Regions from separate parts of the Nonomuraea sp. JJY05 genome, predicted to be linked through region 3. Evidence: riboswitches for the same ligand, from Rfam matches in the RefSeq annotation. Region 3 holds a riboswitch; each other region holds the start of a gene.
What was found. A riboswitch is a leader RNA that binds a small molecule or an ion and turns the genes downstream of it on or off. The one in region 3 is predicted to bind cyclic di-AMP.
Positions count from the first base shown of each region.

Region 1: it holds a riboswitch for cyclic di-AMP, as region 3 does, so the genes downstream of both, ACFKCF_RS40785 (glycoside hydrolase family 25 protein) here and ACFKCF_RS15385 (C40 family peptidase) in region 3, are expected to answer to the same signal.
Region 2: it holds a riboswitch for cyclic di-AMP, as region 3 does, so the genes downstream of both, ACFKCF_RS25850 (C40 family peptidase) here and ACFKCF_RS15385 (C40 family peptidase) in region 3, are expected to answer to the same signal.

Region 1 covers NZ_JBIEIS010000033.1:77,573-80,815, forward strand. The annotation lists gene ACFKCF_RS40780 (DUF4142 domain-containing protein) at 1-199, opposite strand, end outside; gene ACFKCF_RS40785 (glycoside hydrolase family 25 protein) at 470-1,234, opposite strand; cyclic di-AMP (ydaO/yuaA leader) riboswitch at 1,247-1,390, opposite strand; gene ACFKCF_RS40790 (rhodanese-like domain-containing protein) at 1,815-3,212, opposite strand.
Region 2 covers NZ_JBIEIS010000016.1:77,145-80,387, forward strand. The annotation lists gene ACFKCF_RS25845 (3-isopropylmalate dehydrogenase) at 124-1,170, opposite strand; cyclic di-AMP (ydaO/yuaA leader) riboswitch at 1,272-1,415, shown strand; gene ACFKCF_RS25850 (C40 family peptidase) at 1,593-1,994, shown strand; gene ACFKCF_RS25855 (ROK family transcriptional regulator) at 2,108-3,243, opposite strand, start outside.
Region 3 covers NZ_JBIEIS010000009.1:62,782-66,024, reverse strand. The annotation lists gene ACFKCF_RS15390 (hypothetical protein) at 1-355, opposite strand, end outside; gene ACFKCF_RS15385 (C40 family peptidase) at 905-1,420, opposite strand; cyclic di-AMP (ydaO/yuaA leader) riboswitch at 1,494-1,657, opposite strand; gene ACFKCF_RS15380 (NlpC/P60 family protein) at 2,051-3,025, opposite strand; gene ACFKCF_RS15375 (NYN domain-containing protein) at 3,168-3,243, opposite strand, start outside.

The DNA.
Region 1 (3,243 bases), on a different contig from region 3:
CCGGCTCGTCCTCCACTGCCTGGACGGTGGGCGCGTCGGTGGGCGCGTCGGCCGGTTCGGTGTCGAGGGCGGTCGGCCCGGTGTTGAGGGCGGCGGTGTCGGAGACGGGCGCCGGCGTGTAGCCGGCGCAGGCGGTCAGAGTGCAGAGGGCGGCAATGCCGCAACTGATGAGAGCGCGACGGCTGTCGAGGAGTCGCATACGCCGTCATCCCCTTCCGGTCCTTGCCTGCGGCCTTCGTGAGTGGCGCCGGTCACTGAGGGATACGCGGGAAGGGTGGGGGAGCGTTCATGGCAGTGTGCAAGATTTGCATTAGGCAAGACTGCCGGTCTGCTGCTCACGCCGGCGGGCCGGCCGCCAAGCCGCTGCCCGAGGCGGCCGGCGGCGGGTTCGCCGGCGTCATCGAGGCGGCTGCCGCGTGCTCCTCCGGACCAGGAGGAGCACGTCAGGAACGGATCGCTGTGACCCCGCTCAGGCAGTGCGGCGGCCCAGGTCGCGCAACTGGTCGGCGGTCAGCGCGGAGACGTTCTGGTCGACGGGGGACTCGGAGTACTGGTGGATGGTCCAGGACTTCCAGTCGGCGGGCGGGGTGATCGCCCCCTTGGCCTTGCTGTAGTGGGCGACCCACAACGGGTACTGGGCCAGGCCCTTGCCGTACTTGTTGGCGAAGTTCCAGCCGCTGTAGAACATCGGGGTGATTCCCGTCTTGGCCTTCACGTACGACAGCCACGTCTTGGCCCAGGCGTTGACCTCGGCGACGGATTTGCCGTCCGCGGTCTCGAGGTCGAGGACCAGCAGGTCGCCGGTCTCGGCGGGCTGCGAGTTCACCACGGACAGGAAGTGCTCGGCCTCCGCGATGGGATTGTTGCGGGGGTGGCCGTAGTGGTACGCCCCGCGTACGATCCCCTTCTTGCCCAGCTCGCGCCAGTGCCTGGCGAACGAGGCATCGCGGAAGGTCGTGCCCTCGGTGGCCTTGATGATGCCGAACTTGGCCGGGCTGGCATTCCAGTCGTACAGGGGCTCGTAATTGGAGATGTCCAGGCCGTAGATGAGGGATCCGGTTCCATGGCGAGGCGCTTCCACCGGCCCCTGCTCGGGCGATGCGAGAGCCAGACTGGCGATGGCGGTGGTTCCGGCGAGGATCGCGCCGGCGACGCCGAAGCTGAAGTACCTGGTGAGGAGATCGCGGTGATTCTTGAGGGTGCAGGCGATTGTGGCAAGCCGAGGCTTGGGCATGACGGCATTGACTCCTTGCTTCCATACCGCCTACCGGGTTAGCTGACGGGTTCGGGCCTGGAAGTGCCCTACGGGCCCAGCGTGGGCTGGCGTCCGATTCACCCCAAGAAGATGGGTCCCCGGTTCCGCGAGGCGCGGATTCGGCGGCCGAACGCTGTCCCCGAAGAGTTTCTCCGGTCAGCGCACGGTCCGGTCAACGAAGCGGCAACGATGCGACGAAAGGGCCACATCTGTGCCGCGACTAGGCAAAAGATAGACATGTACCCATAGATAGTGCAAGTAGTGCAAATCGGATTTGCGGGTGTCGGCGCCTTGGCGGCGCCGAAATGCCGTGCCTGCACGGGATTCTGGAAGAGGGCAAAAAATCGGGGCCGTCGCTTCCACGCCCAAGGGCCGCGGCACAGACGAGGCAGGCTATTCCTGCGGTGCCATTGTGACTGAACACCGTTTTACGGGAAATCGTGACTCCAGCTGCGCTCTGCAACGCCCCCGGCCGACCAGCACCGCCGTTCCCAGGGTGCGCGCCGACCGGCCCACTCGGCGGGTCGCCGGATCCCGGCGAGGCGCGCGCCGAAGGTGGTCAGGAGGGCTCCTCGTCAGGGGTGGTGATGGGCAGGCCGGCGTCGGCGGCCTGGGAGTAGGCGTCGTCGATGTGGACCACGTGGCGGCCGCTGCGGGCCAGCAGGCTCGCGGCCGCCGCGGCCCGGTAGCCGCTGCCGCAGTGCACCCACACCGTTCCCTCCGGCACCTCGGCCAGGCGCCCCGGCAACTCGGGCAGCGGGATGTGAACGGCTCCGGCCACGTGCCCGGCCCGCCATTCGTTGCCCATCCGCACGTCGAGAACGGGTGGGCCACCGGCCGGTTCGCCCGCGCGAGCGGCGGCCAGGTCGGCGAAGCTCGCGGTGGCCAGTTCGGCGATCAGGTCCTGGTCGTGCCCGGCCCACTGCTCGACGGTGCCGGTCACGGCGGCGGCCGGGCGGTCGATGCCGATGCGGGCCAGCTCGCGCTGGGCGGCGGCGACCTGTTCGGCCGACTCGCCGAGCAGCGTGAGGGGTGTGCCCCAAGGGGCCAGCCAGCCCAGCCAGGTCGCCATCGGCCCGTCCAGGCCGAAGCTGAGCGTGCCGGCCAGGTGCCGGTCCGCGAACGCCTTGCGCGAGCGCAGGTCCACCACCCATTCGCCCGCCCGCAGGCGAGCCAGCAGCTGGGCGCTGTCGGCCGGCCGTACCGGGGTCAGGTCGATCGGCTCCGCGCCGGCGGCGTTGCGCGCGCCCATGTGGGCGTAATAGGCGGGGAAGGCGTCCAGGCCCTCCAGGAGGTGGGCGACGAAGTCGTCGGCCTCCATCCGCAGCACCGGGTTGACGTCCTTCTCCCGGCCGATGGTCGAGGCGGAAGCGCCGGACTGCGTTGCCGCACAGAAGCTGCCGAACCCGTGCGTGGGCCAGAGCCGCGCGCCGTCGGGCAGCAGGCCGGAAAGCCGCCGCGCGGAGGCGTGCTGATGGCGGGCCAGAGCGCGGGCGTGTTCGGCGCCCAGCAGGTCGGTACGCCCCGTCCCGCCGAACAGCAGCGACCCTCCGGTGAACACCCCTTCCGGCCCGCCCGGACCGGCCAGTACGTAGGAGAGGTGGTGGAAGGTGTGTCCCGGCGTGCCCACCGCGTCCAGCCACATCAGCTCGGAGACGGCGATCCGATCCCCGTCGGCGACCGGCACGCGCTCGAAGCCGACCTCCTCGTCCCCGCCCACCAGGTACGCCGCCCCGCTCACCCGGGCCAGCGCCAGACCGCCGGAGACGTAGTCGTTGTGCAGGTGGGTCTCCACCACATGGGTGACGCGCACGCCCAGGCGACCCGCCAGGGTGAGGACGCGGTCGATGTCGCGCTGAGGATCGATCACCACCGCCACGTGCCCGTCGTGGGCCAGGTAACTGCGATCCCCCAGGGAAGAGGTCTCGATCACCTCGACCTGGATCGTCATGTCCATGTCTCCTTTCCTCATCGAACACCCCAGGGGG
Region 2 (3,243 bases), on a different contig from region 3:
TACTTCCTATTGTCTCGCTATATGGGATGGCAAGCGGCCAATGGGGCGATCAGCCCTTTTGGACGCAAAAAAGCGCCTGGCGGCCCTCTTCGGACCACCAGGCGCGTTGGAGGCTAGGCGGTCCTAGCCGGATACTCGCGCGGTGATGTCGTCACCGATCTCGTGAGTGGTGCGACCCGCCCAGCCGGCCAGCCGCTCGAGGATGTCGTCGGCGACCGCCTGCTCGACCTTGGCCGCCTCGGCGTGCAGGCCGAGGTGGTCGAGGAGCATGGCGACGGACAGGATGGTCGCGGTGGGGTCGGCCTTGCCCTGGCCGGCGATGTCGGGGGCGCTGCCGTGCACCGGCTCGAACATGCTCGGCGCGGACCGCTCGGGGTTGATGTTGCCGCTGGCGGCCAGGCCGATGCCGCCGGCGATGGCGGCGCCGAGGTCGGTGATGATGTCGCCGAACAGGTTGTCGGTGACGACCACGTCGAACCGCTCCGGCTGGGTCACGAAGAACATCGAGGCCGCGTCGATGTGGCAGTAGTCGGTCGTGACCTCGGGGTATTCCTGCGCCAGGCGGTTGACCGTGCGCTGCCACAGGTCACCGGCGAAGGTGAGGACGTTGGTCTTGTGGACGAGCGTCAGCTTCTTGCGCGGCCGCGTGACGGCCTTCTCGAACGCGTAGCGCACCACGCGCTCGACACCGTAGGCGGTGTTGAGCGACTCCTGGGTGGCGATCTCGTGCGGGGTGCCGCGCCGCATGGCGCCACCGGTGCCCGCGTAGAGACCCTCGGTGCCCTCGCGGACGACGATCATGTCGATGTTCTCGGCGGGCGTGTCGGCCAGCGGGGTCGCCACGCCGGGGAACAGCTTGACCGGGCGCAGGTTGACGTAGTGGTCGAACTCGAAGCGGAGCCGGAGCAGCAGATCGCGCTCGAGGATGCCCGGCGGCACGCTGGGGTCGCCCACGGCGCCGAGCAGGATCGCGTCGTAGCCGCGCAGCTCTTCGAGCACGGCGTCGGGCAGCGTCTCACCGGTACGGTGATAGCGTGCGGCTCCCAGGTCGTAGTGAGTGGGCTCGATCTTCGTGCCGACTGCCTCCAGGACCTTGAGCCCCTCGGCCACGACCTCGGTGCCGATCCCATCGCCGGGGATGACGGCCAGACGGATGTTACGCGACTCCATGGGCCGTACCTTACCGCGTCGTCTCGACTGACGAACACTTCATCTCATTTTTCGGACGCCCCGTTTGTCCGGTATTGCGGTTCTTTGACCGTTTCGTTAAAGTCACCGACCAGCCTAATCCGCGCAGCCGTTGCGTGGAGTCGGGGACCCACTTCCCCCTGGGGCGAGTCGGCATCCCCATGCCGTAGGGCTACTTCCAGGCCCGAGCCCGTCAGCTAACCCGGCCGGCCGTATGGAAGGACAGACCCCTGTCTCGAATCGCCATTGTCCTGGCGGCGGGCGCCGCCGGGCTCATCCTGGCCTCCCCAGCCCACGCCTCGACCAAGGTCGAGGACCCCACCACTCTGACCGGCACCCAGATCAAGGAAATCCAGGAGAAACAGGTTCCGAAGCCCGCCTGGAAGATCGCCCTCAAGTTCGCCATGAGCAAACGCGGCACACCGTACGTGTGGGGCGGCGCCAGCCCGAGCGGATACGACTGCTCCGGACTCATGCTCAGGGCGTACGAGCACGCCGGAATCGAACTCCCCCGCACCGCGGCCGAACAGTACGGCGCGTTCGGCAGAAAGATCGCCTGGGAGGACCTCAAACCCGGTGATCTGGTCTTCTTCCACGGCCTCGGGCATGTCGGGATGATCTCCCGGCCCGGCTACATGGTCCACTCCCCGCACACGGGCGACGTGGTCAAGGAAGAGCGCCTGACCTCCTGGCGCAGAGACTCCTTCGTGGGTGGCGTCCGCCCCGACCCCAAGGGCGTGCGGCTCTGGTTCAAGCTCAAGAAGGAGCGCGACGAAACGCCCACCACTCTCACGGCCACCCTGTAGGAGGCTTGCGCGCCCGCCTCCCCGCGTGCGGTCACCTGTAGGAGGCTTGCGCGGGCGCCGACCCGCGTGCGGTCACCTGTACGAGGCTTCCGCGCCCGCCTCCCCGCGTGCGGTCAGGGGAGGCGGGCGTCGAAGATGAGGTCCCACGCGCGGGTCCTGGCGCGGGCCACCGCGCCCAGCAGGACACCGCTGTCCCCCAGCGTGCTGGCCACCACAGACGGCCGCAGCGGGCCGAGCTCGGCGATGCGACCCTCGATGGCCTCGCCCAGCAGGTCCAGGTTGCGGCCCACGCCACCGCTGAGCACGATCACCTCCGGATCGAGCACGGCCGCCACCGCCACCAGCAGGCCGCCGATGCGGCGCCCCTCGGCCTCCACCACCGAGCGCGCGACGCCGTCGCCGGAGGCCGCCGCGGCGAAGATCTTCTTGGCCGTCTCCAGGCTCAGTCCGGCGGCGCGGGCCGCGCGGACCACCCCGGGGGCGGCGGTCACCGCCTCCGTGGCTCCGTGGGCCAGGGCGTCGCCGGCCGGCGGCGGGGGGTCTTCGGCCGTGGGCACGTACGAGACCTCCCCCGCCGCTCCCCGGGCGCCCACGTACAGCTCGCCGTTGATCACGATGCCCATCCCGACGCCGGTCCCGATGGACACCAGCGCGAAGTTGGACTTGCCCCGTCCCGCCCCATGCACGTGCTCCCCGACGGCGGCCAGGTTGATGTCGTTCTCGATGACGAGGTCGACCTCCAGCGCGGCGCGCAGGCGCTCGGCCAGGTCGGAGCCGGGCAGGTTGGGGGCGAACTCCAGGCGTCCGAGCGCCGGGTCGTACACGCCGGGCGATCCGACGACGGCGCAGGCGAGGGCGGGCCAGTCGACGTCGGCCTCGCGGGCGGCGGCCCGGCACAGCTGCCCGACCAGGACGGCCAGCTCGGCGGAGGTCTGGGCGGTGTTGCGCCCGTCTCTGCGGCCGGCGAAGGCGCCGCGCAGGTCGGCGATGCCGACCCTGATCCAGTCGCGCCCGATGTCGACGCCGGCGACGTGGGTGGCGGCGGCGTTGAGGTCGTACAGGGACGTGACCGGCCCCGGGCGGCCGGACACCTCGCCGACGACGTGGACGAGCCCGTCCTCCTCCAGCCCGGCCAGCGCCGCGGACACCGTGGGCTTGGACAGGCCGGTGATCTTGGCGAGGTCGGCGCGCGAGGTGGGACCGTGCTCCTGAAGATTGTCGAGCAGGCGGCGCTCGTTCAGCACGCGCA
Region 3 (3,243 bases):
CCGCCAGCCCGTCGACCCGCCCCACCCCGGCCAGCCTGGCCGCCTCGGCCGCGGACGAGGGAACGACTATGAGCGGTCGTACTGACTTTCCCAGCACCGCCGACACCCGCTGCCCCGCCCGATCAGCCCTGCGCGCGATGTCACCGAGCTCACTGGCGTCACCGGGCTCACTGGGCTCAGTGCGTCGGCCGACGACCACAGAACGCGCCCCGCGGACCACGACCTCACCGTCATCCCACAGGCCGCGGACCTCGGCGGGAAGGACGGGAGAGTCGGGGATGGCGGCGCTGGCGGGGGCCAGGGCGAGGAGCAGGACGGACACGATCGCAGCCCGCCGACTCACCTGCCCTGACACGATGCCCGATCGTAGTCGCCCGCCGGCCCATGACCGGCCACTTCGCGCCCCGAACTCGACCCCCTCCGGCGCGACCGGAGGGCGCCAGGCGACACGACCGGCGACGGATCGCGCATCCTTGAGCGCCGTCCACCCGCACCATCCGCCGCGGATCGCGAGCGAGGGGTCCACACGCCGCCTGCCATCGGTCGGAGAGCCCACCACGTCACCCCTGAGCCGTCCGCGAGCCGTCAGCCATCACCCTGCGGACCGTGGGGCCGTGGGGGCCGTGGGGCCGTGGGGCCGTGGGGTCGCGGGGCGGCGGGACCGTAGCCGTGGGTCGCGGGGCCGTGAGTCGCGGGGCCGTGAGTTGTGTCCCCGTGTGGCGGGGTGGGTGTGTTGAGGGGGCGGCGTTGCGGTGGGGGGCCGTGTGCGGGTCAGCGGGCGTCTTCCTGGAGGCCCTCAGCCACGTACGGCGGGTGGTGCCGCCCGTGCTCCGCCGTAAAAGATAGAAAGAACAGCCACCAGACAATGGGAGAGCCCCGCCCGGAAGATCCGGGCGGGGCTTCTTCACATGCCGGGACGGACAGCGCCGACGAACGACGCCCGACGCCATCCACTCAGCTTGTCGATGCGTACCCGTTCGCCTGTCCGAGGCGAGTGGACCATCTTGCCCTTGCCGACGTACATGCCCACGTGGCCGAGCCCCCTGAAGAACATCAGGTCGCCGGGCTGGAGGTTCCGCCACGAGACCTTGTTCCTGATGCGGGCGAACTGGCTGGCCGCCACGCGCGGGAGCTTTACCCCGGCCTTCTTCCAGGCGTACTGGACGAGGCCGGAGCAGTCGAACGAACCAGGGCCGGTGGCTCCGTACCGGTACGGGTCACCGATCTGGTTCTTGGCCACGGCGACGGCCTTGCTGGCCTTCACCTTCTGACGGGCGACCTTGGCCGCCCTCAGCGTCGCGGCCGAGGTCGTCTTCGAGGTGCCGGCGGTTGCGGCCGCCTTGGCCGTCGAAGCGGACTCGGTCGTGGCCGCCTGAGCCGTTGGGGCATGGAGGATCGCACCTCCGGCCGTCACGGTCATCGTGAGCGCTACGCCACTCAGGGCAATGCGGGACAGACGGGGGTTATGCAGGGAGGTAGACAGGATTTCTCCTTGTGTCTTCCACGAATGCCTACCGGGTTAGCTGACGGATTCGGGCCTGGAAGTCGCCCTACGGCGCGCTCTGCGCGCCGATTCACCCCCTGATCCCTGGGAACTGGGATCTCTGGGTCCCCGGCTCCGTGCCTCCTGGCTGCACGGACTCGGCAGGCCGACCGCCCGATCGATGTGTCGATATGGGGACGTTTGGGCGGTTGACCAGCGGATCTTTATCTGTCTCACACCGGGAGGGACCGGTGCGGGTTCGCGGAGGACATGGCTTGTTCACCGCGACGTCGCCAGAAGCTACGCCGAAGGGTCAAGGATCGGCAAAGCGGGACACCGCTTGTAAAGATCAGATAGTGGAGTCAGTAAGGATGAAAATCCCTGCTGGAACCCCAGGCTCCGTTACCGAAATGTGACACTGCTCACACTTCCTTTCGCGCCCGTTTGTCAGGCCCCAAATGTCGCGTTTGTCACACTTGTTGCGGCTTCTGCGGGGCGCGTCGTACGCGTGGATCGTTCCCATAGCGTCCCGTTCGGCCGCCGGGAACAACGATCGGGCGTCGTAGGCTACGGGCGGATGGCGCCCACGAGGCGGCCGCCGTACGACGAGAGCTTGACGACCTTGACCACGTCGCCCGTCTGCGGCGCGTGAACGATTTTCCCGTCGCCGGCGTAGATACTGACGTGACCCAAGCTCGAGCTGAAGATGAGGTCCCCCGGCTGGAGGGCGTTCAGTGAGACCTTGCGGCTCGCGCCCCAGGCCCACTGCTGCCAGGTCGTACGCGGCAGTGACACGCCCGCCGCGCGCCACGCCGCCTGGGTCAGGCCCGAGCAGTCCCAGCCGCCGGGACCCGTCCCGCCGAACACGTACGGCTTGCCCACCTGGGCGAACGCGAAGCGCAGGACGGCGGCGGCGTTGCCCGAGGCCGGGCCGGTGTACTGGATGCCGACGCTGTTCGGGTTGCCCGGGTTGTAGGCGCCCAGCTTCTTCAGGAGCTTCTTCTGCTCGGCGATCAGCTTCATGATCTCCGAGCGCTCCTTCTCGACCCCGTCCCGTTCCCGGTCGGCCGCCTCCAGCGACTCTTCCGCCTTGTCGCGGTCGGCCTTCAGCCCGCGGTTCTCCCGGTCGAACGCGGCCAGCTTCTCCGCCCGCTCCCTCGCCATCTGCTCCGCCAGCGCCAGGCCCATCAGGAAGTCGTCGGGGCGGTCCGCGCTCATCATGCCGGGCAAGGTGGTCACGTCGGTGCCGAGCTTGTAGCTGTCGACGGCCATGCCGATCACCTGGGCGCGCAGGTCCTCGACCGTGGCCAGCTTGGTCTTGTAGCGGTCGTTCAGCTTGGTGTAGGCGCTCTTGGCGGCCTTGTACCGCTCGGTGGCCGTGTTGAAGCGGTCGACAACCTTGTCGGCCTTGTCGTTGAGCTTCTCGAGCTTGGCCTTGGCCTGTCCGAGGGTGGGCCTGGGATCAGCGACGGCGGCTCCCACAGGGGACAGGACCAGACCGAACGCGAGACCCGCGGCCACCGGCACCCTGCCAAACCTCACTGTGTCGCCTCCCAGGGATTTCGTCTGGGGCGAAATAGTACAGAAGTGGCGGCTGGGGTCACACCTTATCCGCTCAATTCGTAATACGACGCCGATCCCCTGCCGGACCACGGCAAACCCGCCCGTAAGGGGTCCACGTAATCTAGGCCCGGCCCAGCCTGCGCAGCAGCAAACCAGACGGAACGGGTCTGGCTCCCATCCGCCTGACGGACTCGGCC